3 regions of the Peribacillus sp. TE19612 genome follow, and region 2 is predicted to be linked to each of the others. Evidence: riboswitches for the same ligand, from Rfam matches in the RefSeq annotation. Region 2 holds a riboswitch; each other region holds the start of a gene.

What was found. Region 2 has a riboswitch for lysine ahead of ACZ9AO_RS03780 (aspartate kinase). Riboswitches for the same ligand answer to the same signal wherever they lie in the genome.
Region 1: it holds a riboswitch for lysine, as region 2 does, so the genes downstream of both, ACZ9AO_RS15325 (amino acid permease) here and ACZ9AO_RS03780 (aspartate kinase) in region 2, are expected to answer to the same signal.
Region 3: it holds a riboswitch for lysine, as region 2 does, so the genes downstream of both, dapA (4-hydroxy-tetrahydrodipicolinate synthase) here and ACZ9AO_RS03780 (aspartate kinase) in region 2, are expected to answer to the same signal.

What each region holds. Positions count from the first base shown of each region.
Region 1 is NZ_JBWCCL010000008.1:82,266-92,315, reverse strand. It holds gene ACZ9AO_RS15365 (hypothetical protein) at 60-338, shown strand; gene ACZ9AO_RS15360 (spore coat protein) at 352-687, shown strand; gene ACZ9AO_RS15355 (FtsW/RodA/SpoVE family cell cycle protein) at 770-1,942, opposite strand; gene ACZ9AO_RS15350 (metal ABC transporter permease) at 2,090-2,971, opposite strand; gene ACZ9AO_RS15345 (metal ABC transporter permease) at 2,968-3,891, opposite strand; gene ACZ9AO_RS15340 (metal ABC transporter ATP-binding protein) at 3,902-4,657, opposite strand; gene ACZ9AO_RS15335 (metal ABC transporter solute-binding protein, Zn/Mn family) at 4,670-5,593, opposite strand; gene ACZ9AO_RS15330 (LacI family DNA-binding transcriptional regulator) at 6,224-7,186, shown strand; lysine riboswitch at 7,444-7,628, shown strand; gene ACZ9AO_RS15325 (amino acid permease) at 7,725-9,176, shown strand; gene ACZ9AO_RS15320 (glycoside hydrolase family 13 protein) at 9,226-10,050, opposite strand, start outside.
Region 2 is NZ_JBWCCL010000002.1:88,645-98,694, forward strand. It holds gene ACZ9AO_RS03750 (TetR/AcrR family transcriptional regulator) at 1-457, shown strand, start outside; gene ACZ9AO_RS03755 (enoyl-CoA hydratase) at 583-1,356, shown strand; gene ACZ9AO_RS03760 (electron transfer flavoprotein subunit beta/FixA family protein) at 1,479-2,252, shown strand; gene ACZ9AO_RS03765 (electron transfer flavoprotein subunit alpha/FixB family protein) at 2,322-3,299, shown strand; gene trxA (thioredoxin) at 3,506-3,820, shown strand; gene uvrC (excinuclease ABC subunit UvrC) at 3,924-5,696, shown strand; lysine riboswitch at 5,758-5,934, shown strand; gene ACZ9AO_RS03780 (aspartate kinase) at 6,024-7,256, shown strand; gene ACZ9AO_RS03785 (YslB family protein) at 7,320-7,793, opposite strand; gene ACZ9AO_RS03790 (succinate dehydrogenase cytochrome b558 subunit) at 8,177-8,785, shown strand; gene sdhA (succinate dehydrogenase flavoprotein subunit) at 8,856-10,050, shown strand, end outside.
Region 3 is NZ_JBWCCL010000018.1:14,992-25,041, reverse strand. It holds gene ACZ9AO_RS23510 (VanW family protein) at 1-757, shown strand, start outside; gene ACZ9AO_RS23505 (carbon-nitrogen hydrolase family protein) at 982-1,740, shown strand; partial or broken gene ACZ9AO_RS23500 (VOC family protein) at 2,098-2,505, shown strand; gene ACZ9AO_RS23495 (D-2-hydroxyacid dehydrogenase) at 2,679-3,641, opposite strand; gene dapA (4-hydroxy-tetrahydrodipicolinate synthase) at 3,770-4,666, opposite strand; lysine riboswitch at 4,801-4,979, opposite strand; gene ACZ9AO_RS23485 (hypothetical protein) at 5,812-5,991, shown strand; gene ACZ9AO_RS23480 (phosphotransferase) at 6,239-7,030, shown strand; partial or broken gene ACZ9AO_RS23475 (FtsW/RodA/SpoVE family cell cycle protein) at 7,386-8,659, opposite strand; gene ACZ9AO_RS23470 (PadR family transcriptional regulator) at 8,656-9,075, opposite strand; gene ACZ9AO_RS23465 (sigma-70 family RNA polymerase sigma factor) at 9,065-9,607, opposite strand; gene ACZ9AO_RS23460 (DinB family protein) at 9,917-10,050, shown strand, end outside.

The DNA.
Region 1 (10,050 bases), on a different contig from region 2:
AAAAAATTTCATGAAGGGAAAATTAAGCCCGATTAAAGAACACATAAGGAGGTAGAATGATGGAACAGCAAAATTCGTTTAATAGCCAACAGCAGTCGACCGGCTTCATGAAACAGCCGCCGGAGATGGTTTCGGTGAAAGATAGCTTATACTTGACTGACATGCTTGCATGGAATCTGAATGCGGTTAAAAAAGCACATTTTTTTGCCACACAATGTAAGGACCCGCAAATCATTGATGCGTTAAATCGGTGCGGACTCATGCATCAACGCCATTACGATACCATTTTGAAACATTTGAACCCGGACCAAAATCAGAGTCAACAACAATATCAATAAAGGAGGGTTCTTGATGCCCAATGAAAACAAAGTCCAAAATCCTGAATCTCCCGTGGCAAAAACACCGCAAATGAATGACAGGGATTTTATAAATGATATGCTCACAACTGAAAAGTACTTTTGCAACTCCCTTTCCGTTGCCCTGCATGAAATGAGTAATCAAGCATTATTCCAAGACATTTTCTCCATTTCCAAAGAAAATCAGGAGATGCAGCGTGAACTCTATAACCTTATGTTCGAAAAAGGCTGGTATAGTTTAGAAAAGGCGCAAGCTACCAGCTTAGGCCAATCGTATCAACAATTTTCCGGATATAAAAATCAATTTCCATCTGGAACGAACATTCAATAAACAAACATTCAGGGGGGTGGATTCTGCTCCTTTTGTTTTTTTGCTACAAATAAAGCCGGCCCATCGGGGGCCGGCTTTATTATTAGATATCCGTAGAAAACATATACTTCTTATAGTGATACCGAATGCTGAATATTAAGCCCATCGCCATCATGTTCCCCATGAGCGAGCTTCCTCCATAACTGACAAATGGAAGCGGAATCCCCGTAATCGGCAAAAGGCCTACAGTCATGCCGATATTTTGAAAAACGTGGAACGTCAACATGCTTATAACGCCCACACAGATATATGTATAGAAGTTATTTTTCGTGTCCATTCCCGTTTTTGTTATGTGGTAAATCAATAGGAAAAACAAGGAAATGATGATACTTGATCCGATGAAGCCGAATTCTTCACCGATGATGCTGAAAATGAAATCCGAATGACTCTCGGGCAAATACACTTCCCTTGAACCGATTCCCTTGCCTGTGGTCTGGCCGGAGCCTATGGCCAGTAAGGATTTGGTTAAGTGATACCCTTCGGAGCTGGCATAATTATATGGATCCAGCCAAGAATAGATACGGCCGAATTGATAAGATTTTACCCCTAGGTATTTTTCCAGGATTTCCGGCTTCCAAAGTACAAAGTACAGGACCGTGGACGCGACGACAATTCCTCCCGAAACGATCGGCAGCAGGATCTTCCATGTTACCCCTGATATGAAAATCATTCCGAGCATGATTGACATGATGACAAGCGAGGTGCCCAAATCCGGCTGTTGCATGATTAACAATAAAGGGGCACCGGTGACAAGACCGATTTTAATAAGCAGCCAGATATCCGTTTGAATCGTTTTCAGCGTGTTTTTGAGATGATGGTTCGATATGACATTCGCTAAAGCCAGGATCAGGAAAACCTTCATGAATTCCGATGGCTGAATCGAACCGATTCCCGGAATGATGAACCAACTTTTCGCACCATTCCGGACAGGAACGATGCTTTCCGGCATAATGATCAGTAAAAAAAGTAAAAATAATCCGAAACCATAAGCGTACCAAGAGATTTTTTTCAACTGGTCCGAATCCAGTGTGATGAACCCTAATACGATTCCAATTCCCACTATATACCAAAAAATTTGTTTTATTAAGAAGTTTTCAGCGTACTGTCCAGTCGTTTGGGCACTATAGATTGCCAGGCAACTTCCAACGCATAATAACAGCAATATTGTGACCAAAGAAAAATCTATTCGAGATGAAAATTTATTTTGTTCTTCCATACTAAACTCTCCCTTAAAAAGGCTCCTGCGATACATCTATAAATACACTTATTCATTATACTTTAAACAAATAAAATCACAACTATATCGAAGAATAGTTTACAGGCCTCATGGAGTTATTTCCATGAAGCCTGCAGGCATGGAGAGCTATGCATGTGATTCCTTTGATTTTCTCCGTTTCAGCAATAGGCTGACCAATCCATTGCCCGGGGAAAAGAGAAAGGCCAATCCGAATAATATGGCGGCCGAACCCACCATGCAACCTGATATCGAGGCATCCAAAATGGTGGCTGAATAGTAGCCGATGACGGAACTTAGCACCCCGACCCCAATACTGACCAATATCATGCGGCTTAAACGGTCTGACAGCAGATAGGCCGTTGCCGCAGGTATGATGAGCATCCCAACTACTAAAATGGAACCTACACTATCAAAAGAAGCAACAGTTGTCAGTGAAATGAGGCTCATCAATAAGTAATGAAAGAACAGTACAGGAATTCCCATCGCGGCAGCAAGTGCTGGATCAAAAGAAACGAGTTTAAACTGTTTGAAGAAAAGGAAAATCAGTATGAGGTTCAGGATAAAACAACTGCCGACTATCCAAACAGCTTTTGGTCCAGCCTCGATTCCCGCGATTGTCATCGTGTTCCACGGAGTATAGGCTATTTCCCCATAAAGGACATGTTCCAGGTCAAAATCTATTTGTTGCGTGTACAAGCTCACAAGTACGATCCCCGTTGCAAAAAGGGAAGTGAATACAATCCCGATCGCAGCGTCGGATTGAACGCCCGACGATTGGAAAAGCTGGATCAAGAATACGGTAAGCAAGCCGAGCGCTGCAGCCCCGATCAGCATTGGAACCGAATCACGGGTTCCGGTTATTAAAAATGCCAATACGATTCCCGGCAAAACGGAATGACTGATTGCATCCCCAATCAACGTCATTTTCCTGACTATCAAAAAACACCCTAATACACTGCAAGAACCCGCCACTAATGCTCCGACTAAGATAATCCAAAAATCATTCATGATGAGTGGCTCCCTTTCCTTCTATCCTTTTCGAGAGAATATTTCTTTTTCGTCGAAACCCTTCTCCATATAGATGAAAGCACTCCGCGTTTAGGTGCAAAAAGCATGGAAAAGAAAAACCATACCGTCGCGGATAAGACAATTAACGGTCCTGTCGGCAAATCATTGACAGATGTACTGATCAACGTTCCAGACACACCGCTCAACATTCCGAATATACCAGACAGGATGACCATGATATGCAGGCGCTCCGTCCAATATCTCGCGGATACCGCAGGTGTTATCAGTAAAGATGCCATCAATACGACGCCTACAGCCTGGATACCGATCACTACAGCTGCCACGATCAGCATCATGATGAAATAATCCAGAAAAACAACCGGCAATCCCATTCCCTTAGCAAACCCGGGATCAAAGGACAGTAATTTGAATTCTTTAAAAAATACGGTACAAGTGAAAATGAGAATAAAGGAAACCGTCATCATCATATATACATCGGACATGACCATTGACGCCGTCTGTCCGAATAAAAAGGTATCCAATCCACTCTGGTTCCCATACTCGCTCTGCTGGATTTGCGTAAGCATCACAATTCCGAAACCAAAGAAAGAGGATAAGACGATTCCCAAGGCCGCATCCTGCTTGATCTTACTGTATCTCGTAAGCACACTGATCAAGAAGACAGCGACTAAGCCAGCCAGGGCGGCACCTATCAAAAAGTAGGAAGTGGATTTCACTCCAGTTAACATGAAGGCGACACAGATACCGGGTAACGCTGCATGTGCGAGCGTGTCGCCAAGCAAAGACTGCTTTCTGAGGTAGGCAAAGCTGCCGATGACCCCGCTGCTTAATCCGAGGAACATCGTGCCAAGCAATATCCACCTTGTATTTGGATCGGTGATAATGTCCATTATATTCATCGTGTACACCTCATTTTAATAAAAGGCCGGACTTTGTGTCTGATAGTATCGCTAGGCGGCCTCCATATGTTGCCTGTAGGTATTCGGGAATGAACACTTCATCTGTCGGACCTATTTTCATCACCTTCTTATTCAATAACATCGTCCAGTCGAAATATTCCTTCACGGTGGATAGGTCATGGTGCACAACCAGAACGGTTTTGCCTTTTTCCTTCAATTCCATCAGCAATTGTATGATCGCTTTCTCTGTTGCGGCATCCACCCCTACGAACGGTTCATCCATAAAATAAATATCCGCTTCCTGTGCCAATGCACGGGCCAGGAATATCCGTTGCTGCTGTCCGCCTGATAGCTGGCTGATCTGGCGGTTTGCGTATTCAGCCATCCCCACCTTCTCCAGGCACTCCATCCCCTTCTGCCTTTCGGACTTCCCTGGTCGCCTCAGCCATCCGAGATGACCATATCTGCCCATCATCACGACATCAAGTGCGTTGGTCGGAAAATCCCAATCCACTGACTCCCGCTGTGGTACATAGCCGATACTCTTCCTCATCGATTTATAAGTAGAGCCCTTTATCGTGATGTGCCCCGATATTTTTGGGATCAATTCGAGTATCCCCTTTATCAAAGTGGACTTCCCTGCTCCATTGGGGCCTATGATACCGATTAAATTCCCTTCCGGCACCTCAAATGAGACATCTTCGACAACTGGCTTCTTATGATAAGCAATCGTTAAATTCTCGACCTTCAAAGCTGCTTGATTCATAGTTTCTCCCCCCTATTTCAAAGCACGGACGATGGTGTCCGTATTATGACGGACCATTCCGATATACGTTCCTTCTTCCGTCCCTCTTTCACCCATGGCATCCGAGAACAATTCACCGCCGATTTCCACTTTGTGGCCCTGCTTACCTGCTCCTTGAATGACAGCCTCGATAGCCTTCCTCGGTACGCTTGACTCTATGAAAATCGCTTTTATTTTGTTCTCCACAAGATAGTTCCGCATATCCGTCACATCTTTTGATCCATATTCCGATAATGTATTGATCCCTTGGAGCCCTCTTACGTCCAGGCCATATGACTCCCCGTAGTACCCAAAAGCATCATGTGCTGTAACGAGCACCCGTTGGTCTTCAGGTACTTTATTGATTTCCTCATGGACATACTTATCAAGTTCCTCCAATTGCAGAACGTATTCCTCATAATTTTCACGATACTCCGCTTCATGATCCGGGTCCTTGGCAATCAATTCTTTCTTAACTGCCTCCGCCGCAACGATCCAAAGCTTTACATCAAACCATACGTGGGGATCATGCTCCTTTTCACCCACTTTGCGAAGTTGGTTCTCCTTGAAGTCTTCCGTTACGGCAATCGTCGGTTTATCCTTGCTCATCATTTCAAATATATCCGTCATTTTCCCTTCAAGATGCAATCCGTTATAAAAAATCATATCAGCCGAATCCAGTGTCTTCACATCACCCTGCGTCGCTTTATATAGATGGGGGTCGACTCCCGGTCCCATTAAACTTGTGACCTCGACATGTTTACCGCCGATATTCTCAACCAAATCTCCAATCATTCCCGTTGTTGTAACGACATCCAGCTTGCCATTGCCATTATCGCTTTCGGCCGTATCATTGCCGCACCCCGTTAAAACCAGCAATGCAGCAAGCACGCCTCCAATAGATTTAAGAAAACCCATCCATATTCCCTCCCTTTTTCATCTTTCTAAAATAGTTTGCCATGTGCAAAACTAAGTGTAAATTTTTTTACATTGTCGTAAATGCTAAAAAGTTTCCTCTACACAACTTATTTTATACTATACACAAATATACAAAAAAAGTGCAACTATTTTTAAACATTTCAAAAAGGCAAATGACTTTTACACACAGCAAAAACTGTCAGGAAGCCCCACTAGCAGCTTCCTGACAGTCAGTCATTCCGTATGATGAAATTATATTTATATTGTGGAGTTTTACTGGTGAACATAACTAGGGGAGCTATTTCTGGACGACGTGAAATTCACGAGTAAACGCGGTTTCCACGCATAAAGCCGCGGACTTCTTGACGGGCATTGCCACTCATTTCTCCTGTTTCAAGGAAATGGCCAAGTACGCAAATCCCAATTCGATTCCGCAAAGCACAAACAGGGTGATTAAAGTTTGGAACATCATGATTTCCTCCTCCTCTAAGACTTAGACCAATCTTAAAGGATGAAACCAATACCATAACAAGACCTTATTTGAAGAAATCTTCAGCAGTCCCACACTGTTCCCTTGCCCTGAAATGGGTTTCATACTGTACAATATAAAAAAAGAAAAACGGTGATACCATGACAAATATTAAAAAAATAGCTCAATGTGCTGGTGTATCTGTCTCAACAGTGTCTCGTGTATTGAATGATCATCCATATGTAAGCCCCGATAAAAGAAAGAGCGTCTTAGAAGCAATCAATCGTTTGAATTATACGAGAAACATCAACGCCATTCATCTATCAAAAGGGAAAACCAACCTTATCGGCGTCATCATCCCATTCAACAATCACCCATATTACGGGGCAATCGTTAACGGAATCACAAAACAGGCAAATGCAATTGGCTGTCATATCGTCATCTTTCAAACAAATTATGACAGGGAGAAAGAGATCCAGGCTTTTAATATGCTGCAAATGAAGCAGCTCGATGGCATTATCGTTTGTTCAAGGATTTCGGAAATGAAAATCCTCTTGGATTATCAAAAATACGGACCGATTATTTTATGTGAAGATACCGCCCAGGCTGAATTCTCATCCATCAGCATTGATCATTATGCAGCTTTCTCCTGTGCCCTTGAGTACGTGATTGCTAAAGGATATAAGAAAATCGGATACAGCCTTGGCCGTAAAAAGAGCAGAAACAGTTCCCATCGTACAAAGGCCTTTAACGATATCATGAGTAAACATCAACTGATAAACAATAAAGCATGGCTGTTTGAAGGCAGTTATCACATCAAAGACGGTGAACAATTGTTTCAGGAATGGAATTCGATGATGGATAAACCTGAAGCCATCATCATCACGAATGATGACACGGCGGCGGGCTTCATTCTTACCGCTAAGAAATCGGGTATAAGGATACCGGAAGATGTGGCCATTCTCGGCTTCAATAATGATAGCCTTGGCGAAATGCTCGACATCACGACCATTTCCTTACCGCTGGAATGGATCGGGAAAATGGCAGTGGATCTCTTTGAGAATCCTGAAGAGGTCAAACATGTAAAACTGGACTATGCCCTAATAAAACGGAAAACCGTTTAGTTATCAGGATGTGCTATATTTTAGTATATCGTCACTTGATTCTTCCTTCCTGCCATCATTCATTAACTAGGAAAAAATAACCACATAAAATAATCATTGCGATATCCCAGAAGTTATTTTATAATTTTGATATAGTAAAGTTTACTCAATTACTAGCAATCTATTCGCGATTGCATGAATTTCATGAGTAAAATCGTCCGACGTCACCTACAAACTGACGCCAACGATTTTAGAAAATTGAATACTTCCTCATTTACCGATGAGTTAGAGGCTGCAGCTTATAAAAGTAAAGCGGACGAGATTCTGGAAAATTAAAGACTCCGTTTGAAAGGATAAGTTGCCGAAGTTAGGGTATATTCCATGTATATTCTTGCTGGCGGTGTTACCGAACAGGAACACCACTGTCACGTTTTTTCAAAAAGCGTGGGGAGCTATCTTCGGAAGGATAAACGGGTTTATTATAAACAGCCGTCGATCTTTTTCGACTGCTGTTTTTTTATTTTTCGTTCCCTTCCAATAAAAAGGAGTGTAACATCAATTGTCAAATTCACAATCACCAACAAGCCCTACTGAACTGAAAAGGAGCCTGAAAGCGCGTCATTTAATGATGATTTCATTAGGCGGAACGATTGGAACAGGTTTATTTTTAGCAAGTGGCGGTGCCATTCATTCAGCCGGTCCCGGCGGTGCCTTGGTGGCATACGCGGTCATCGGCATCATGGTTTATTACTTAATGACAAGTCTTGCAGAAATGGCGGCTTTCATGCCAGTGGCCGGTTCGTTCCGTGTCTATGCATCCAAATTCGTCGATCCGTCTTTCGGTTTTGCGATTGGTTGGAACTACTGGTATAACTGGGCAATCACTATTGCCGCCGAATTGGCTGCCGTTGTCTTAATTATGAAGTTCTGGTTCCCGGATAGCCCTTCATTTATCTGGAGTGCCATTGCGTTAATCACTATGTTTCTTATCAATTACATGTCAGTTAAAGGTTTCGGGGAAACAGAATTCTGGTTTGCCATGATCAAGGTCGTGACAGTCGTCATTTTCTTGATTACGGGTGTTCTGATCATTCTCGGAATCATGGGTGGGAATGACCCAATTGGTTTTTCCAATTTCACAATGGGCGAAGGTCCCTTTAACGGAGGGTTCTTCACGATTCTAGGCGTATTCATGGCTGCTGGCTTTTCATTCCAAGGAACGGAATTGCTTGGAGTGACTGCTGGTGAAAGTGAGGACCCAGAAAAAAATATTCCTAAAGCAATCAGATCCGTTTTCTGGCGCATCCTCTTGTTCTATATCCTTGCAATTTTCGTTATTGGAATGATCATTCCGTTTACGGATTCACGTTTATTGAGTCAAGATGTTGCCGTAAGTCCATTCACGCTTGTATTTGAACGTGCCGGCCTTGCATTTGCTGCATCCATCATGAACGCGATCATTTTATCATCCGTACTCTCTGCAGGTAACTCTGGCATGTACGCTTCAACGCGTATGCTATGGGACTTGGCACGTGATGGGAAAGCACCGAAATTCCTAGGTAAGTTAGATAAAAGAGGAGTGCCCGTGAATGCACTTATCGTGACTTCTTTAGTTGGCTGCGTTGCATTCTTAGCTTCATTTTTCGGGGATGGCGTCGTTTATATCTGGTTATTGAACGCTTCCGGCATGGCAGGATTCGTCACCTGGGTAGGGATTGCGATTGCCCATTATCGGTTCCGCAAAGCTTACGCAGCTCAAGGCCTTGATATGAATGCTTTACCATTCCGGGCAAAAGGCTTCCCATTCGGACCTATATTCGCACTTGTCCTTTGTATTATCATTATCATCGGACAAGGCTATCAGGCTTTCAGCAGCGATGGGATCGACTGGAATTCAATGTTCGTTTCCTACATTGGCTTGATTCTATTTTTCGTCCTATGGTTCGGCTATAAAATTAAGCATAAAACAAAAATCATTCCGCTTGAGGAATGTGACCTTAAATCAAAATAATACGCAAAGGACCTGTTCTTCCCTAACCGGAGAAGAACAGGTCCTTTTTTCATTTCAAATGATAAACACGGCATTCATATGGTTGCAGGGGTTTGCTGGAGACTCCTTCTTCCTCCTGATCATAATTGCCGATCAGCTTTGTGGCAGAATATGCATGCAGCTCTTCAGGCAAAGTATAAGAGGCCTGCTCTTCTTTAAAGTTGCATAGCACCAACAGCTGTTCTTCCTCAAACGATCTCGTGTAGGCAAATATTCGTTCATCATCCGGCAACAGCAGTTCAAAACGGCCATAAACGACGATATCATGTTCCTTGCGCAGTTGGATAAGCTTTTTATAAAAGTGAAAAATGGAATTCGGATCATTGTAAGCCTTTTCTGCATTAATCTCGGGAAAATTGGGATTAACCTTAATCCAAGGGGTCCCTTTCGTGAATCCTGCGTTCCGGGAGTCATTCCACTGAATAGGTGTCCTCGCATTATCCCGGCTGTGGGCGTGGATGGCTGACATCATCCGCTCTTTTGACCAGCCATGAGAATGGACGAGTTCGTCATATGAATTCAATGTTTCTATATCCCGGTATTCATCGATGCTTTCAAATGCAACATTGGTCATTCCCAGCTCTTCCCCTTGATATATATAAGGTGTACCTTGCAGCATATGAAGACAAGCGGCAAGCATCTTTGCGCTTTCAATACGATACTTTCCATCATTACCAAACCTTGAGACAACCCGGGGCTGATCATGGTTGTTCCAGTATAAACTGTTCCAGCCATCCCCCTCCAAACCAGTCTGCCACTTAGAGAGGATTCGCTTTAAATCGGTTAGCTTCCATTTATCGTTACTCCATTTCCCTTCTGGTCCCCTCCCCAAATC
Region 2 (10,050 bases):
TCTTTATTTTAAAAATAAAGAAGATATCTTAATATCATTATTCCATGAAAAGATGGGCTATTTTGTGGAACAGATCGAAGAAGAGATAAAAGGAAAGAGCACTGCTTCGGAAAAACTGCATGTGCTCATCCAAAAACATTTTAAAAACCTTTCAGAAGACGTGAATTTAGCAATTGTCACTCAGTTGGAATTAAGACAGTCGAATAAAGAATTGCGCCTTAGGATTAATGATGTGTTAAGAGGGTATTTAAATTTAATTGATCAGATCATTATAGAAGGAAAAGAGAACGGCGAATTCCTGCCTGATTTAAATAATTTACTTGCCAGGCAGATGATTTTTGGAACGATTGATGAAACTGTGACGACTTGGGTCATGAATGAGCAAAAGTATTCGCTTCCTGACCTTGCACCAGACGTTCACCGCCTGCTGATTGGCGGTTGTGGCCTAAAAAGTTAACGATTTAAATAGAGGATGGCTAGCCATCCTCGAAAGAATCGGTTAATTCTGCTTCTAGCTTTAACTGGAAGTGATACATATAGAATTTTCAAAAAAGTTTGACTAGCATGACTGGAGGGATTGATATGGAATATCTTAAGCTTTCTGTCGAAAATCATGTGGCTTTTATAACGATTGATCATGCACCAGCAAATGCACTTTCTTCGACTATCATCGGAGAGCTTTCACAGGCATTCGATCAAATTGAGAAAGACGAAGCCGTACGGGTTGTCCTTCTTCATGGTGAAGGAAGATTCTTCTCTGCAGGAGCGGACATTAAAGAGTTTACGGAAGTGAAAAATGGGAAAGCCTTCGAGAAGCTGACCAAGAATGGTCAATCTGTATTTGAGAAAATCGAATCTTTTCCAAAACCGGTCATTGCAGCCATCCATGGAGCGGCGCTTGGCGGAGGATTGGAGCTGGCTATGGCCTGCCACATCCGCTTAGTCACCGAAAGGGCTAAACTTGGTTTGCCTGAGCTGCAGTTGGGCTTAATCCCCGGGTTTGCTGGGACCCAACGTCTTCCCCGTTACGTAGGCATGGCAAAGGCAGCTGAAATGCTGTTTACAAGTGAACCGATTTCAGGCACCCAAGCTGTGCAATGCGGATTGGCGAATCATGCCTTCACGGATGAAGAACTGATTCCAAAAGCTAAGGATCTAGCCAATAAAATTGCCAAGAAGAGCCCACTGGCATTAAAGTCGGCCATTGAATTATTGAATTATTCCAAGCATGATTCCTACCATAAAGGTGTGGAAAGGGAAGCTGCCCTCTTTGGCCAGGCTTTCGATACTGCTGATGCACAAGAAGGAATCGCCGCTTTCATTGAAAAAAGGGAAGCTGTATTCAAAGGGAAATGATGTTTCGGTTTAAATAACTATTTTTATATATCATGCAGGATTTTGGTGAAATCTGTAGAACATTACTATATATCAATAAAATTCATAATCTTCAAAACTCAAATTATTCGGGAGGTATTATCGTGAACATTTATGTACTGCTGAAAAGAACATTTGATACAGAAGAAAAAATTACACTATCCAACGGGAAAATCAATGAGGATGGAGCAGAATTCATCATTAATCCATACGATGAGTATGCAGTAGAAGAAGCAATCCAGGTGCGTGATGCACAAGGCGGCGAAGTAACGGTTATTTCTGTCGGAACGGAAGAGGCTGAAAAGCAATTACGCACAGCGCTGGCAATGGGTGCTGACAAAGCTGTATTGATAAATATAGAAGACGACATAGAAAATGGCGACCAATTCACGACTGCCAAAATTATTGGCGAATACTTAAAAGATAAAAATGCCGATCTAATCATTGCAGGGAACGTTGCAATCGATGGCGGCTCCGGTCAAGTGGGACCACGCGTTGCCGAAATTTTGGAGATTCCTTATATTACAACCATTACTAAATTGGACATAGAAAATGGAAATGTAAGCGTTATCCGTGATGTCGAAGGGGACTCTGAAACGATCGAAGCCTCTCTTCCATTATTGGTGACAGCGCAACAAGGGCTAAATGAGCCACGTTATCCTTCATTGCCAGGAATCATGAAGGCAAAGAAAAAACCGCTTGAAGAATTGGAATTGGATGACCTGGATTTGGAAGAAGACGATGTTGAGGCCAAAACAAAAACGATTGAAATTTACCTTCCTGCTAAAAAAGAAGCTGGAAAAGTTTTGGACGGGGAAATCAGTGCTCAAGTTACCGAGCTTGTTCAGTTATTACGCAGTGAAGCAAAAGTGATTTAATCGAAACGGTACTTCTCAAAACAACAACACACGACAAAAAGAAAAATAGAGCACAGGAGGTTTTTATAAATGGCTAGAAAGTTTCTTGTATTGGGCGAAGTTCGTGATGGTTCACTAAGAAATGTATCATTTGAAGCTATCGGTGCGGCTAAGCTTGCTGCGGATGGCGGGGAAATCGTTGGTGTTTTAGTTGGTGACAGTGTTCAGAATTTCGGTAATGAATTGATCCAGTATGGTGCAGACCGGGTTATTGCAGTCGAAAATGATCAATTGAAACAATATACTTCAGATGGATATGCGCAAAGCTTGCTTGCCGTCATCGAGCAGGAAAAGCCGGAAGGGATTTTCTTTGGACATACGGCCTTAGGAAAAGACCTTGCCCCTAAATTGGCTGGAAAACTTGAATCAGGACTGATTTCCGACGTTACATCCATTGAAGAAGAAGGCGGAAATATCGTTTTCACCCGCCCGATATATTCTGGTAAAGCGTTTGAAAAGAAAATTGTTACAGCTGGCGTGATTTTCGCGACAATCCGTCCGAACAATATCGAACCATTAGCGAAAGATGAGTCCCGTTCTGGTGATGTTTCTACATTAAGTGTGGATATTAAGGACTTACGGACAATCATTAAGGATGTTGTTAGAAAAGCCAGTGAAGGGGTCGACCTTTCAGAAGCGAAAGTAATCATCGCGGGTGGCCGTGGCGTGAAAAGTGAAGATGGTTTTGAACCATTAAAGGAACTGGCACAGGTTCTTGGCGGAGCGGTAGGAGCTTCCCGAGGAGCATGTGATGCAGACTATTGCGATTACTCATTACAAATCGGGCAAACGGGTAAAGTCGTAACACCTGACCTTTATATCGCGTGCGGAATTTCCGGTGCGATCCAGCATTTAGCGGGAATGTCCAACTCCAAGGTTATCGTTGCCATCAATAAAGACCCGGAAGCTAACATATTCAATGTGGCTGATTATGGAATTGTCGGAGATCTTTTCGAAGTCGTTCCATTACTTACGGAAGAATTCAAAAAACTTAAAGTTAACGCGTAATAGAAATAATACAGATGAGGGGCAAGACATTCGGCATAAGCCGAAACATGTCTTGCCCCTTTATTTGCGCTAATGGGGAGGGTTTTTGGCCTGCATAATTACTCTTTTTTTGGACATCCTACCACTGAAGCAAAATATTAGCATCGATTTGAGCACAGTGGTATACTGTTTTTAGTTATTTGAGTAAATTTGAGGAGGAAATATATATGGCTATTGTAAATGCAACTGACCAAACTTTCACAACAGATACTAGCGAAGGTGTCGTTCTTGTAGACTTTTGGGCTCCATGGTGTGGACCTTGTAAAATGATCGCTCCTGTTCTTCAAGAGCTTGATACTGAAATTGGCGATACAGCAAAAATCGTAAAAGTGGATGTAGATGAAAACCAAGAAACAGCTGGAAAATTCGGTGTGATGAGCATCCCGACATTAATCGTCCTTAAAGACGGTGAAGTGGTCGATAAGGTTGTTGGTTTCCAACCTAAAGAAGCACTTGCTGAACTTATTGCAAAACACGCGTAATAGTAAGTTAGCTAAAAAAAGCTTCAAGTCTGCGGACTTGAAGCTTTTTTCGCTATCTTGATATATAATGATTGTAAAAATGGGAGAACAGGAGGCTGAATGCATGAATCAACAAATAAAGAATAAACTTGCCCTTCTTCCCGATCAACCTGGTTGTTATTTAATGAAAGATCGTCAGGGAACGATCATATATGTAGGCAAAGCGAAAGTGTTGAAAAATCGTGTCCGTTCTTATTTTACGGGATCTCATGATGGGAAAACATTTCGACTCGTGAACGAGATTGAGGATTTCGAATACATCGTCACCTCTTCCAATATCGAGGCTCTTATTTTAGAGTTGAACTTAATCAAAAAACATGACCCAAAATATAATGTCATGCTAAAGGATGATAAGACGTATCCTTTCATCAAGCTGACTGCGGAACGCCACCCGCGTCTAATCATTACGCGAAAAGTCAAAAAAGACAAAGGGAAATATTTCGGTCCTTATCCGAATGCATTTGCAGCTAACGAAACGAAAAAATTGCTCGACCGCATCTATCCCCTAAGAAAATGCAATACGTTACCGGATCGCGTTTGTCTCTACTATCACCTTGGCCAGTGCCTTGCCCCATGTGTATATGATGTAGAGGAACAGGAATATAAAAAAATGGTCGATGATATCAACCGGTTCTTGAACGGCGGGCATACTGAAATAAAAAAAGAACTGACTGAAAAAATGCTGGAGGCATCGGAAGAGCTCGATTTCGAGAGGGCCAAGGAGTTCCGTGACAAGATTGCCCACATCGATATTACGATGGAAAAGCAGAAAATGATGACGACCGATTTCATCGACAGGGATGTATTTGGCTTTGCCTATGATAAAGGCTGGATGTGCGTTCAGGTATTTTTTGTCCGGCAGGGTAAATTGATAGAAAGGGATGTTTCGCTTTTTCCGGTCTACGATGAACCGGAACAGGAACTTCTTACATTCCTCGGTCAGTTTTACGAGATTACGAACCACTTTAAACCAAAGGAAATCTTGCTGCCAGAATCTGTGGATGCCGAAATGGCCGAAGGGCTGCTTGGTGTCAAAACGATTCACCCGAAAAGGGGAGCGAAAAAAGACATGCTTAAATTGGCGAATAAAAATGCCTCCATCGCCCTTCAGGAAAAATTCTCTTTGATTGAAAGGGATGAAGAAAGAACGATCAATGCGGTGGAAAACCTCGGGAAACAACTGGGTATCTACACCCCGCATCGAATTGAAGCTTTTGATAACTCCAATATCCAGGGAAGTGACCCCGTTTCCGCTTTAGTCGTGTTCATTGATGGGAAGCCGGAAAAAAGAGAGTACCGCAAATATAAGATCAAGACGGTCCAGGGACCTGATGATTATGAATCGATGCGTGAAGTGGTCAGAAGAAGATATTCACGAGTATTGAAAGAAGGGCTGCCGCTTCCGGACTTGATCATCATTGATGGCGGAAAGGGACATGTCGAAGCAGTACGGGATATTCTGGAAAATGAATTAGGCTTGGATATTCCACTTTCAGGCCTCATTAAGGATGAAAAGCATAGAACCTCGCAATTGATGATCGGAAATCCGCTTGAACTTGTACCTCTTGATTCAAGGAGCCAGGAATTTTACCTATTGCAAAGAATTCAGGATGAAGTGCATCGGTTCGCGATTACGTTTCATCGCCAGCTACGCGGGAAAAATGCGGTTCACTCCCAGCTTGATGATATTCCAGGAGTCGGGGAAAAGCGAAGGAAGCAATTATTAAGGCATTTTGGATCATTGAAGAAAATCAAAGAGGCGACGGCCGAGGAAATCATGGAAGCTGGCATGCCAAAAGGGGTAGCCGAGGGAATCGTTAGAAAATTACAAGAATAATCTTGCTACCGATAAATCTCTATGCTATGATTAAAAGGAATTTTTAACTAGACAACTTAAAAGTGCTGATAGAGGTGCGGAATTCAAGAGTAAAAACCTGGAGAAGTATGAGCTTCCATGAAAGGTTTTGAAAGGGGACGCCGCCGAAGGAAGACAAGACTCATACCTTGTCCTCCTGGTCCGACATTTAAGAAATGGCGGATTGTCAGGGTTTATACCCTGGAGAGCTATCTCACTGTGATTACAGTATTAGGATATGTGACCACAGCAATGAGATATTTCTCATTGCTTTTTTTATTGCCTAAAAAGTAGAGAGGGTGCATGAGGATGGCATTAATCGTTCAAAAATTCGGCGGAACATCCGTCGGTAGCGTAGAAAAAATCAAAAATGTTGCCAATCGGGTAATCGAGGAAGCGGAGAATGGAAATGAGGTTGTCGTCGTTGTTTCAGCTATGGGGAAAACAACGGACCAATTGGTTTCCATGGCGCGTGATATTTCCGGATCCCCGAGCAAGAGGGAAATGGATATGCTTTTGACGACTGGGGAACAGGTAACGATTTCCCTGTTAACGATGGCATTGATTGAAGAAGGACATGAAGCCATTTCGTATACTGGCTGGCAGGCTGGCATGCAAACGGAATCCGTTCATGGGAATGCCCGGATTTTAAACATCGATGCCACGAGGATCCAAGCTCAGCTTCAGGAGAAGAAAATAGTGGTCGTAGCCGGTTTCCAGGGTAACGATGCAAATGGGGAAATCACTACCTTAGGGCGAGGCGGTTCCGATACGACGGCAGTTGCCATCGCTGCAGCGCTGAATGCGGATAGATGCGATATTTATACGGATGTAACGGGTGTTTTCACAACGGACCCACGCTACATAAAAGGCGCGCGAAAACTCCAATCCATTTCTTACGATGAAATGCTGGAACTTGCCAACCTGGGGGCGGGCGTCCTTCACCCAAGGGCTGTCGAATATGCAAAAAATTATCAAATTCCGCTTGAAGTACGTTCAAGCATGGAGAGAGAATCAGGTACGATCATAGAGGAGGAAGCAACTATGGAAGAAAACTTAATTGTACGCGGCATTGCTTTTGAAGACAGTATTACGAGAGTCACAATATATGGTTTGCCCCAATCACTTGGTGCTTTATCCACGATCTTCACCACACTTGCGAAAAACCGGATCAATGTGGACATCATCATTCAAAGCATGACTGCCGAGGATACGACGAATCTATCTTTTTCCACAAAAAGTGAAGATACGGAAGCGGCCTTGATCGTGCTGGAAAATAATAAAGAACAATTGGGGTTCGACCGAGTCGAAACGGAGAGCGGATTGGCCAAAGTTTCCATCGTCGGTTCTGGTATGGTATCCAATCCGGGAGTGGCTGCCGAAATGTTTGAAGTGATGGCCAATACAGGCATCCAGGTGAAAATGGTCAGCACATCGGAAATTAAAGTTTCGACCGTCGTCAATGAAAAGGAAATGGTGAAGGCGGTTGAATCCCTTCATGAAGCATTTAAACTTGGTCAGCATGCAAATGTGCTAGCTTAAGTGTCAGGAGTCCAATAAAAAACAGACTTCCGGTAAAAAGGGTAAGTCTGTTTTCAGGGCTCATTAGATTGGATCTCTGGGATCCCATTGGATGGTGAATATCACTTTTTTTGCGCGGCGTTTGATTTCTTCCGTTGATTCGCTGAGGAATTTTTTTTGCAGTGTAAACTGCTCGGCAAGGAAACCGGCTTCAAGTTGGAAGTGACAATCAGGGTGTAAATCCAAACGGCGGCTGATTATTTCACCTGTCAGGGATAATTCCATCTCGTGTTTCGTATATTTCAAGATTTCCAGATTGCCCCATCCAGCGCTTTGGAAAAATTCAATCACTTCCTGATCGCCATTCAATGGGAATTTTCTTGCTAATTGTTTACCTGCCCAATAGAGGATTTGATTAGAGTCTTTTCCGAGAATATCGTTCAATAGAACTTCTCTGATTAATTCGTATCCGAAAGCTGGAACTTGGAATTCTTCAGTTGTTTGAATTTCTTCAGTTTGAATCTCTTCTTCTATCGCAGCAGCAATATTTTTTTTCATAATTTATCGCCTCTTTCTGTAAATCTATTATAAACGTATTTCTTTTGCAAATTATACTGTTTTTTATTTATTTAAATCGCAATTGGAAAAAAATGAGAAATTATACCGGGATATTAATAGTTAAATTAGAAATTTCTTCAAAATATCATCTTGACAAACAAAAAATACCCAATATAATCCAATAAAATCTATTCTGAAAAAGAGATTTCTTGTATCCGTTTTCTTGACGCACATTGAAGTCAGGAGTAAAATGGACATGTCACATAATTGTAAAGGAAGTATAGAGGAGTTTTTTGACTCTATACTGTATTTTCACGCGGAGATAAAAGGGAGCCACCAGTTTATCTTTGCATGATTTTTCACAAATTAAGGGGGGGCACTTAGTGGCAAAAAATCGTGAGTTTGGGAATCGCAGGCTTCATTCACTTCTAGGAGTAATTCCAATTGGTCTATTCCTAATTTTTCATTTATCGGTAAACTTTATGGCAACAAAAGGAGAAGAAACTTTTAATGGGGCAGTTCATTTAATTGAGTATACGCCCGTGAAGATTTTGGTAGAGTGGGTCGTCATCTATCTACCGCTCATTTTCCATGCTGTGTACGGAATTTATATTGCCTTTACAGCAAAAAACAATTTAGGCAGATTTAGTTTCTTCCGTAACTGGATGTTCATGCTGCAACGCCTAACTGGAATCATAACGTTGATTTTCCTTGTTTGGCATATATGGGCAACTAGAATTCAAGCAGCTATGGGTGCTGAAGTTAACTTTGACATGATGGCAGAGATTTTCTCTAGTCCATTCATGATTGTGTTCTATATTGTTGGTATTATCTCGGCAATCTTCCACTTTGCTAATGGATTATGGTCATTTGCTGTGAGCTGGGGTCTTACAGTTTCACCAAGATCGCAAAGAATCATGACTTACTTTACATTGATCGTTTTCGTTCTTCTTTCTTATATCGGAATCAGCGCAATTTTCGCATTCGTATAAGAAGATAGAGTTCATTTATAAGAATTAGGAAAAACATAGCTTGGCTAATGGAAATAAGGGAGTGACAGAATTGGGTAAAGGTAAAATAGTTATCGTTGGTGGAGGTCTAGCTGGATTAATGGCTACGATCAAAGCAGCAGAGCTGGGACAACAGGTTGATTTATTTTCTTTAGTGCCTGTTAAACGCTCTCACTCAGTTTGTGCCCAAGGCGGAATAAACGGGGCAGTAAATACAAAAGGTGAAGGGGATTCTCCATATATCCACTTCGACGATACAGTTTATGGCGGAGATTTCTTGGCTAACCAACCGCCGGTTAAAGCGATGTGCGAAGCAGCACCATCGATCATTCATATGTTTGACCGTATGGGTGTTATGTTCAACCGTACTCCGGAAGGTCTTCTTGATTTCCGTCGTTTCGGTGGTACTCAACATAGCCGTACAGCATTCGCTGGTGCAACAACTGGTCAGCAATTACTTTACGCATTGGACGAGCAGGTTCGCCGTTATGAAGTTGAAGGCCTTGTAACGAAATATGAAGGCTGGGAATTCCTTGGAGCTGTTATCGATGATGAGCAAACAGCACGCGGTATCGTAGCACAAAACCTGACTTCAATGGAAATCAAATCATTCCCTGGAGACGCAGTCATCATGGCGAGCGGCGGCCCTGGAATCATTTTCGGTAAATCAACGAACTCAATGATCAATACAGGCTCAGCAGCTTCCATCGTTTATCAGCAAGGTGTTAATTATGCTAATGGTGAGTTCATTCAAATTCACCCGACAGCAATCCCTGGCGATGACAAACTTCGTCTAATGAGTGAATCCGCTCGTGGTGAAGGTGGACGTATCTGGACATATAAAGACGGGAAACCTTGGTATTTCCTTGAAGAAAAATACCCTGCTTATGGTAATCTAGTACCTCGTGATATCGCGACTCGTGAAATCTTCGACGTATGTATGAACATGAAGCTTGGCATTAATGGTGAAAACATGGTTTACCTGGATCTATCACATAAAGATCCTAAATTACTTGATATTAAACTTGGCGGAATCATTGAAATCTACGAGAAATTCATGGGTGAAGATCCTCGTAAAGTTCCAATGAAAATTTTCCCTGCCGTTCACTATTCTATGGGCGGACTTTGGGTTGATTATGACCAAATGACTAACATCAAAGGTTTATTCGCTGCAGGTGAGTGCGATTATTCACAACATGGCGGTAACCGTCTTGGTGCCAACTCACTTCTTTCTGCAATCTATGGTG
Region 3 (10,050 bases), on a different contig from region 2:
TAAATATAATCAATTTGTCGAAAAAATAGACCGGCAAGTGTACCAAAAACCTGTAAATGCCACAATGGACAAACAAGGTAATATTCTTCCTGGGCGGGCAGGTTACAAGCTATACCATCAAGCCTTTAAAGAGCAATTTCATTCCTTCTTATACAGTAGTAGATCATACAAACTAGAAGTACCTTTGCTTGCTATTCATCCAAAAGTTGACAGCGAATTACTTGCGGAAATTCGTGAAAAAAAGATAGGGGAATATAGAACCTATTTTAATGTCAACAATAAAAATCGTTCAAATAATATCTCACTTGCTGCAGAAGCCATTAATAATTATGTCGTGTTTCCAGGAGAGGTCTTTTCATTTAACCAAGCTGTTGGCAAGAGATCAGTAGAAAAAGGATATTTGCTCGCTCGAGTTATCGTTAAAGGAGAGTTTTCTGAAGGGATTGGCGGAGGGATTTGTCAGGTTTCATCCACCTTGTTTAATGCTATCGACAATGCAGGGTTGCAAACGATTCAACGCTATTCCCATACAAGGAGCGTTCCGTATGTTCCATCCGGCCGCGATGCAACAGTAAGCTGGTATGGGCCTGATTTTAGTTTTAAAAACAAGTACAATCAACCTATCCTGATCCGGGCTACGATCCAAGGAGGAATGGTAAGTATCATGGTTTACTCTTCAGATATGATTAATTATAAATTACGAAAAATTCCCGATGCTTCAAAGCAGCTATCCAAAGAACAAATTTTTCGTTTGTAAAAGTACACTTATACGAATGGGTACACCTTAGGCAAACTTGGTTATATATATAGAAGAAACTCGTAAAAACAGCCTTTGCTCATTGGAGCAAGGTCTTGTTTAGAGGTGGGGAGGAAACAGCTTTTTCTTTATCGGGACAGATTACTTGAACAAGCCAAACAATGTCTATGCTACAATCATTACAAGCATGGCCATTAATATAAGTTGATGTTTGGGAGATCACTATGGGGAAAATAAAAATAGCTTTACTGCACCTATTGCCCATCGCTGGTGATGTGGAGCATAACCAAAAACTAATTGAACAAGCCATTCATATTGCAGCAAATAATAATGCCGAATGGATTATAACACCCGAACTATGTGTCAGCGGACTTCAATTCAATCATAAGATTGGGACTGGATGGATTAACAAGCAACCTGATGCTTGGATGAATAATTTGAGCCGTAAACTAAAGAATTTGAAAAGCACTGTATTTTTGGGCTGCCCTGAAAAAGGCAGTGACGGAGAGTTGTATAATTCTGTGTTTGTCATAGATAAAAAAGGTCATTTAATAGGTAAACAGAGTAAAATCAGTGTTATTGATGATTGGTCAGCCCCAGGGGAAGTATTAGAGCCAATAAAAACAGACAATGTTGAGGTTGGTATTATGATTTGTGCAGACGCATATAACAAAGATATTGCTTGCACCTTATCTGAAAAAGGAGCAGAAATATTACTTGCACCGTCTTCCTGGGGTCCCGGATTACATGGTCCGGAGGGAGAATGGGAACAAAGGTCACTAGAAACAGGGCTGCCCGTGATAGTCTGTAATCGTACCGGCGAAGACGAAACGGTCCGTTTTTGGGATGCAGAAAGCATGATCATAAAAAATGGTGTACCCCTCCTGACTCATAAATCAAAACAATCAGCCATACTTACCTTTGAATGGGATTTACAAAGCATGGAATTACTATCCCCTCATTTCGACATCGATTACATATAATGAGAACATACATGAACTCTTGTTGAAAGAAAGGGTGCGCTAGTGAAGAAACGGAGCTGTCATTAAGGCAGCTTTTTCTTATTGCTAGAGGCAGGTTAGTCCAACAGTGCCGTTTGGACTTTGTTCAACAATTGGGACATTTTCTTGAAAAAGAGAAGGGTTTATTCGTAGGTAAATCGAAGTTAATCAAAGGAATAAATGTTCAAACCACTTTTGATGAAATATTCACTTACACTGACATACTGTTGTCAGCATTAGACGTTTACAATAGCTATCGGAACTGCAACTAGGAAATCACCCGGTGACCCTAAATATTGAAGTATAGTTACTTACTCAACATTGAGGAGGAAATCGATTATGAGCGAAACAAAGACATTAAGAGGACTCACCACCGTCAGTTTTTGGGCGGATGATCTAGTGGCGGCAAAGAAGTGGTACGCAGAGCTGCTGGGTACCGACCCATACTTCGAACGCCCGGGATATGCCGAGTTTCGCCTCGGGGACTACCAGCACGAGCTGGGCCTAATCGATAGCCGCTACGCGCCCGGTGGTTCGTCGACCGGAGCGGCCGGGGGTGCCGTCGTGTACTGGCACGTCGACGATGTGACAGCAACTTTCGAGAAGCTGCTGTCTATGGGAGCGAAAGAACACGAGGCACCCACAGTTCGCGGTCAGGGGTTCATTACTGCTTCCGTGGTTGATCCCTTTGGGAATATCCTAGGCATTATGTACAATCAGCACTATTTGGATGTTCTGGATTCATCTTATGGAACTATACATAAGAAGATAATAAATGGATGGTACCCTTGCGTTATCTCCCGAAAAAAAGTATCTCTTGTGAGGGACTTTTTGATTTGTAAAAGGAATATAAAGCTAAATAAATGTAAGCCGCATTCCTCCGTTGAAAAATGCGGCTGTTTCAAAAATTATTTAAGGGTTTAATACCCTCGATTCCGATCTACCATTCCACTTAAAGGTTGTTCACTTGAAAATCGCCTTAAATTTTCTATGAAAAAGTTGCTCACTTCGTTAATCGTACTTGGCCCTGACAGGTGGGAAGTGATAAACACATTGGGCATGGACCGGAAGGCATGTTCTTTTGGCAACGGTTCTGTCTCAAATACATCAAGGACTGCTCCCTGAAGATGTCCTTTCCGCATGACAGATAGTAAATCCCCTTCATCTATCAATGCTCCACGGCCAACGTTGATAAGGTAAGCGTTGGGTTTCATCGCTAAAAGTAGGTCCTGGTTAATGATATGATAAGTGGAATCCGTTAAAGGAAGCGTCAGGACCAAATAATCCAGATCTTTTACAAATTCACCCCATTGATCTGGAGTAAAGTGGAGATCCACAAGTGTTGCTTGTTTTCCACTAAAGCTTAACCCATGTACATTCATATCAAATGCTTGGGCTTTACGAACAAGTTCAGCGCCAATCGATCCAAGTCCAGCGATCCCGATTGTTTTCCCTTTTAGGGTTTCAGAAATGAAAGGATCCCACCTCCGCTCCAATTGCGATTGTTTCATCCGAGGACCGTCTTTCACTATGTCCAAGAGAAACAAAAATACGTATTCAGAAATGTAAGCACCGAATTGGTCAATAATTCGAGTTATTGTAATGTTTTGAGGTATCGAATTGTCTGCAATCAAATCATTGACCCCTGCTCCAATTGATTGAAACCAGCGAACAGATGAGGCTATTGGTTTACATAGTAATTGTGTAGGGAAATTCCACCCCAAGATAACTTCAGTGCCTGGTAAATATTTTTCTGCTTCCTCCAAAGTTTTCGCTGTCTTCACCGATATAAACCCACTATTGCGGATACGATCAGCATAAGCATCGACCTCTGTCTGAATAGGACTAAATACAAGAATGTTTGGTTTGTGTGTACCCCCCATTGGCTCTCTCCTTATTGATTCTTTATATATAGTATAAATTCTTCCACCTGAGCCGTACATGGATAAAAAAACAGTGCATGTCTTTCGAGTATGCACTGCTTTTTAAAATTTCTCCAGAATCATTAGTTTTATTTATTTAATAAAATGGCTTCTGCGTTACCAGGCTGTAGAGCTGTTTGCAGTGCTCTTTTTTCTTCATCGTTTAAAGGGACCAATGGTAACCGGACGCCTCCAACATTTAACCCCCGCATATTTAATGCTGATTTTACTGGTGCCGGGCTTGGTGCAGCAAATAATGCTTTCATGATTGGAAGAAGTGTACGATGTGTAGCGGCAGCACCATGGACATCACCATTTTTAAAGCTATTGATCATTTCTTGCATTTCATTACCAATTATGTGTGAAGAAACCGAAACGATGCCTGCTCCACCGATGGCTAAAACCGGTAATGTTAACCCATCATCGCCGCTGTATAAAGTAAAGTCACTAGTTGTTTTGCTTATGATTTGTGCCATGGCATCCAAGTCACCACTTGCTTCTTTTACTGCCACGATATTGTTGATTTTTGAGAGGCTAACAATCGTCTCCACTGACATGTTTACAACACTTCGACCTGGAATATTATAAAGCATTACCGGTAATGAAGTGGAATGGGCAATAGCGCTAAAGTGCTGAAATAATCCTTCTTGAGCCGGCTTGTTATAGTATGGGGTAACGAGCATGATTCCGTCGACTCCTGCTGCCTCCGCTTGCCTTGTTAAGCTGATAGAAGCTCTCGTGTTATTTGAGCCGGTTCCTGCTATGACTGGAACTCTTCCATCAACAATTTCCACAACAAATTTGAATAAATCCACTTTCTCTTCTTGAGTTAATGTAGGGGACTCTCCAGTTGTACCAGCTATTACTAATCCATCAGAACCATTAGCAATTAAATAGTTTACTAAAGTTCTCGTAGCATTAAAATCAACCTCATCATTATGATTGAACGGGGTAACCATTGCGGTTAAAACTTGGCCAAAATTCATAACTTCACACCCTTTTGTATAATTTTTAAAAATATTCAGAGGTGGTTAGGGCCATTCAGGGGTAAACGCAAAAAAGCAACAACGAGGATTCGCTGCTGCATTAGAAACAATATTTACCAAGAAAATGTTTCCGCGCATAAGATAGCCCTCCATATAGTTTCCTATATGACAGTCCTGTATTTATTCAATAGCAGAACCAGCTTCAAGAACATGAGATTCTTTCCGCTTCGGCAAATTCCCCTTTCCACAATAGTCATAGGATCTCATTCTCCTCAAAATGTGTACTAATGGTCTTTGCTCCTCTATCCTCACTTCAAAAAAAATTGAAGTAAGAAAATATTTAATTGATTGTAATATAACAGGGAATCCATTCTGTTGCAAGGACAATTTGTTTTATATGTAATCTTTTCTTGTGGACTGGCTTTTGTATCAAGGAAAACCCTAGAGAAATCCTTTTATTCAAGGAATCCGAATGATAGTGGGAATCCATAGGCTGGATTCCTGAAAGATTTGCCATTGAAGCTTCGAGGTGGCGAACTTGGTGATAAAGGCTTAATTGAGTTTGCTAAACGAAACTACTGGTCGTTAAATGGGGAGCAGGTGTGCGAGACTCCTGCGGGAAAAGTGTGTCCAGGGGAGAGACCCCGAAGGCGCACACCCGGACCCCCCGGGGAAAGCGAGCGCCTGGAGGCAACATTCAAAGTATACAAAACCGTAAAAAAACTGTAGACAATTAATTATTCAATTAATTGTCTTTTTTATCCTGCTGAATAGAGAAGAATATGAAGGAGTCATTCAGAACTTCCTGCCCCCCGTCTCCCTTAGGGGAGTTTTTAATTTTTTCCCAATCCTCTATAAAGTCTTAAGCATTAAACATCGGTTGCGTTGTAGCGGGACAAATAGTTTTAACGGAACAAATAGATGAAAGGCTAATAGTGAAATTACCCATTGCTCTGTCAGTAACTATCACTTGTCCGGTAACAGAATCAAAACTGCGCAACTCTACAAATATAGGTTTAAATGGTTCAGCGGTTGTAGTGAATCCAATGATTGAACCTATGGTAGAATTTCTTAAAAACTCACTTATTTGTTGTCGGGTCTGACATGCTTGTCCGATTGGCGAAAATCTTTTTTGTTTATGCCCTTTGTCCTTTGCTTTATCACAGCAGGATGACTTATCACAGCAGGATGACTTATCACAGCAGGATGACTTATCACAGCAGGATGACTTATCACAGCAGGATGACTTATCACAGCAAGATGACTTATCACAGCAGAATGACTTATCACAGCAGGATGATTTATCATGGCTGGATGAATTATGACCGCAGAATGGATTATGACGGCATAAAAAATCATTACTTAAATTCATAAATATCACTCCTTTTTCTACTATATATATGAGATAAAACAAAACATGCTTGTACAAATTTACTAAATTCCCTGCCTTTATCGTATCCGTCCATGAATATTTCTAAGTAATGTTTCGTGAATCGTAACTGTCTATAAGGCAGTTACAAACAGGAATTGTTTTACGTGTTATAGAAAGTCATATTAGGGAGGGATCCATAGATGTCAAACCTTGAAAATGAAGAAATGCTAACAGGAGGGAATGTTTCTGAAGTTTATCGTTCAGGAGATACTGTGCGACGGGAATTAAAGCCTGATAGTCCCAAGATTCATAAGCTATTAAAGCATTTGGAGAATAAAGGTTTCAGTTATGCACCAAAGTTTTTAGGTATTGATGAAAAAGGAAGAGAAATATTATCATTTATTGAAGGAGAAGCTGGTAATTATCCTTTAAAGGAATACATGTGGTCAGATGATGTCTTAATGGAAATAGCGAAAATGCTCCGTCTTTATCATGATTCTGTCAGTGATTTTTCATTTGATGACAGCTGGCAACCGATAGATAACACCCCCCAACAACCTGAGGTGCTATGCCATAATGATTTTGCGATGTACAACATTATTTTTAACCATAAAAAACCAATGGGTATTATTGATTTTGATGTTGCTGGACCTGGTCCAAGACTTTGGGACATAGCTTACACACTTTATACTTGCGTTCCCTTAAGCAGATTTCATCTTTCTGAAGCAGGTGAGAAAGTTTATTACCATTCATTACAGCATGGCACCCGTATAAAACAAAGAGTCAGATTGTTTCTTGAATCTTACGGTGAGGGAATAGAAGCAGACTATTTGGAAATGGTATTGCTGCGATTAGAAGGGTTATGTAAAACAATTACAAGAAAAGCCAGTGAAGGGGACAATGCTTTTCAAAAGATGATAGAGGAAGGGCATCTTGAACATTATCAAAACGATATTAACTTCATTAGGAAACATGGAAAGGATTGGATGTAAGGGTGGATTTTTGTTGAATTAACGGGTGCTTTACTTCAATAAGGGTTTTAATCACAAGAAAAGAATCCATTTCGATCAAACTTTTTTCAAAATGGATTCTTTTTATTTACGTTAATATGTTGTTTCATGAGGATTTTGGTCAATCTTGATTTCAAAACTATACATGGATTTTAATTAGTTCTTTATTTTTATAAATGGATTTCCTGGGCATCTATCAGCACCTATATATTCAACTCTTAGGGGATTTTTCACCTGATAATTATCCTCATGATTCATCGCATCTTTGAAAACTTCATGCCCTTTGCCCTTTCCTGGTTTCTTCAGAAAAGAGAGTACGAGCTACAGAACCATATTCTCATATTTTCTTCATCCGTATCATATCTTTTTGGCGATACATACTTAAAACCAGACCAAACAAGAAGGCGTTGATCATCGCTGATAAAGCACCATAACTCATAAATGGCAGGGATACGCTTATTATTGGTAACAAGCCGAGAGACATTCCGATACTGACAGTTACCTGTGGGTGAATATGGCAAAACTTCCAGAAACAAGCATTTTCCCAAATGGGTCTTTCACCGTTTGGAATATAAGGGAAATTCGCCAGATCATCCATAAAAACAGCAGACCAATGAGCAATGCCCCGGCCCAGCCAAGCGTATAGGTAATGGTTACAAAGATGAAATCCGTCATCATTTCATTAGAAAAATCAAATGCTCCAAGGGAACCAAAATGGCCGAACCATCCGGCATCCTCAATTAGCCTTTCTAGTTTCAAATATATATACCCCGATGTCTCACTGAATTTTTCAGGCGTAACGAAGGCAAAAAGTCTCTCAAATTGATAGGCTCTTATATTTTTCAAGGATATAAGCAGAAGTGAAACACATGTAGTAAGCAGGACCGCTGCAGTGATAAGGATTTTCCTTTTATTTAGTCCGCTCTTCCAGACCATGACAGCGACCATCAATGAATAAAGCGCCACCGCCTGCAAGTTGACTGTAACCATAAACAAAAAGGCGGAACAAATGTATAAAATGGCAGCCAAATAAACATTCATCTTTTTTGATTGCAGCATTCCGGCCCAGGCAAGCAGTAAAAGCGGCAGAACCACAATAGAATCGACCGAAAATAAACCCATAATATTAATACGAGGACTGCCGTTCACTAAAACATTGGAATAATGGAACTGAACAAGAATCAGACATCCTATCGTAAAGAAAGCCCAGCCCCATCTCTGAAGTTTCCGATAATCGAAAAAAAGAAGGACACAGGCCAAAATGACACTTCCTGTGACAGAATATACCTGCTTCAGCACGGAAAAGGAATTACCATTCTTAAATAAGAACCAAAACAAAAACAGACCCGCAGCTGACATGAATAGAAACATGCTCATTAGCTTCCAATCAATCTTCGGCCTGTGCAGCTTGTCCATCTTCTGTCCAATGTCAGCGGGACTTCCCATTTTTCGGACAGCCAGTTCCTCTGCTTCATCTTCTGTATATCCTTTTTTGACCAGTTCAGTTTTAGCTTGATGCAAATGGGCCTTTAATTCAGCTTCTATATATTTTTTTGCTTCTTTTGATCGGATATATGACGAAACCTCATCTAAAAAATGATTGCTTCTCAATCGGTTCCTCCTCCTTCAAACGCTGTCCGCCAACGAGCAGAGGCGGAATCACTTTTAGATTCCTTTTTCTTTAGCCACTTTTTCGCACGTTCATCCAAGGAATAGAGCTTTCTTTCTTCCGTTTCCCAAAAAGACTGGATCCAGCCTTCCTTCTCAAGCTCATGCAAGACAGCATATAAGGAGCCTTCGTTATTTTCAAATTTCCGGATGCCTTTCTGGTAAAGAGATTCGTTAATCTGATAGCCACTTTTCTCATCATCTAATGATCTGAAAATACCAATCAAAATGTCTTCCCTACTCACATCCTGCTTTTCTATAGCAGTATGGATGGAGTGTCTATGGTTTTCCGTGAATTTTAAATCACGAAATGTATGCTTTTTCATAGCCGATTTCAAACGCGCTAATTTATCTTCCATCGGTGGATTCCTCCCAATAGGTTTTTAACCTTCTTTTCGCCTGGCGCATCCTGGTCTTCACCGTTCCAAGTTTGACTCCGGTAATTTCAGAAATTTCCTTGAGCTTCATTTCCTGAAAATAATGGAGATAAATAAGCTCGCGATACTGGATAGGCAGCTCCATAACTGCAACAGCAAGCTGCCTGTCTTCATCCTGCTGAATGACCTCTTCTTCCACATTATCGGAAGAAGTCCATTCCTGCTCTTCTTCCGCAGTTGAAACTTTTCGGAAGTACCAGCTTTTCCTATAATCCTTACAATGGTTAATAGCAATTCTCCAAAGCCACGTCCTTATATTTGATTGTTGGTTATACGTGGGCAGAGCCTTATAGCATTTGATGAAAATCTCCTGTGTCAGGTCCTCTGCAACAACTGCATCTTTTACATAGGAATAGACCAATTGCAGAATATCCTGGCCATAAAGGGACATCATTTCATCAAGTAAGGATTCGTCATCTTTCATTTGAGACCATTTCAACACAAACTCCTCCAAAACAGTTCACACTTCCTTCCCTAGATATATAGACGATAGTACTTATATGAAGGTTTTCTTTTTTTAAAAATTATCCCTTTGTTACTATGGAGTACAACTGAAAATCTTGAAAACATTTTAAGAATCAGAACAGGAATAGTAGAATATATCCTTCCCTGACAAAATCCAATCAGAAAAGTTAAACCGTTTATAAACATGATAAACCGAAATCACTACTTTCTTGAATAGGAGAGAAGGGGTTATTTGTAAGTGAGTCGAAGTTAATAACATTAAGGAGAAAGAATAATTATAAAGAAAGCGGGAGATCTATTGGATACAAAAGAGGTATTGAAGCGATTCGAACAGGTGTCTGCATACTATATTGAAGAGATAAGTAAATATTCGCTGGATGAGTTTACGAGAAAGCCTTCTGAGGATGAATGGTCATTAGGACAAATGTACAA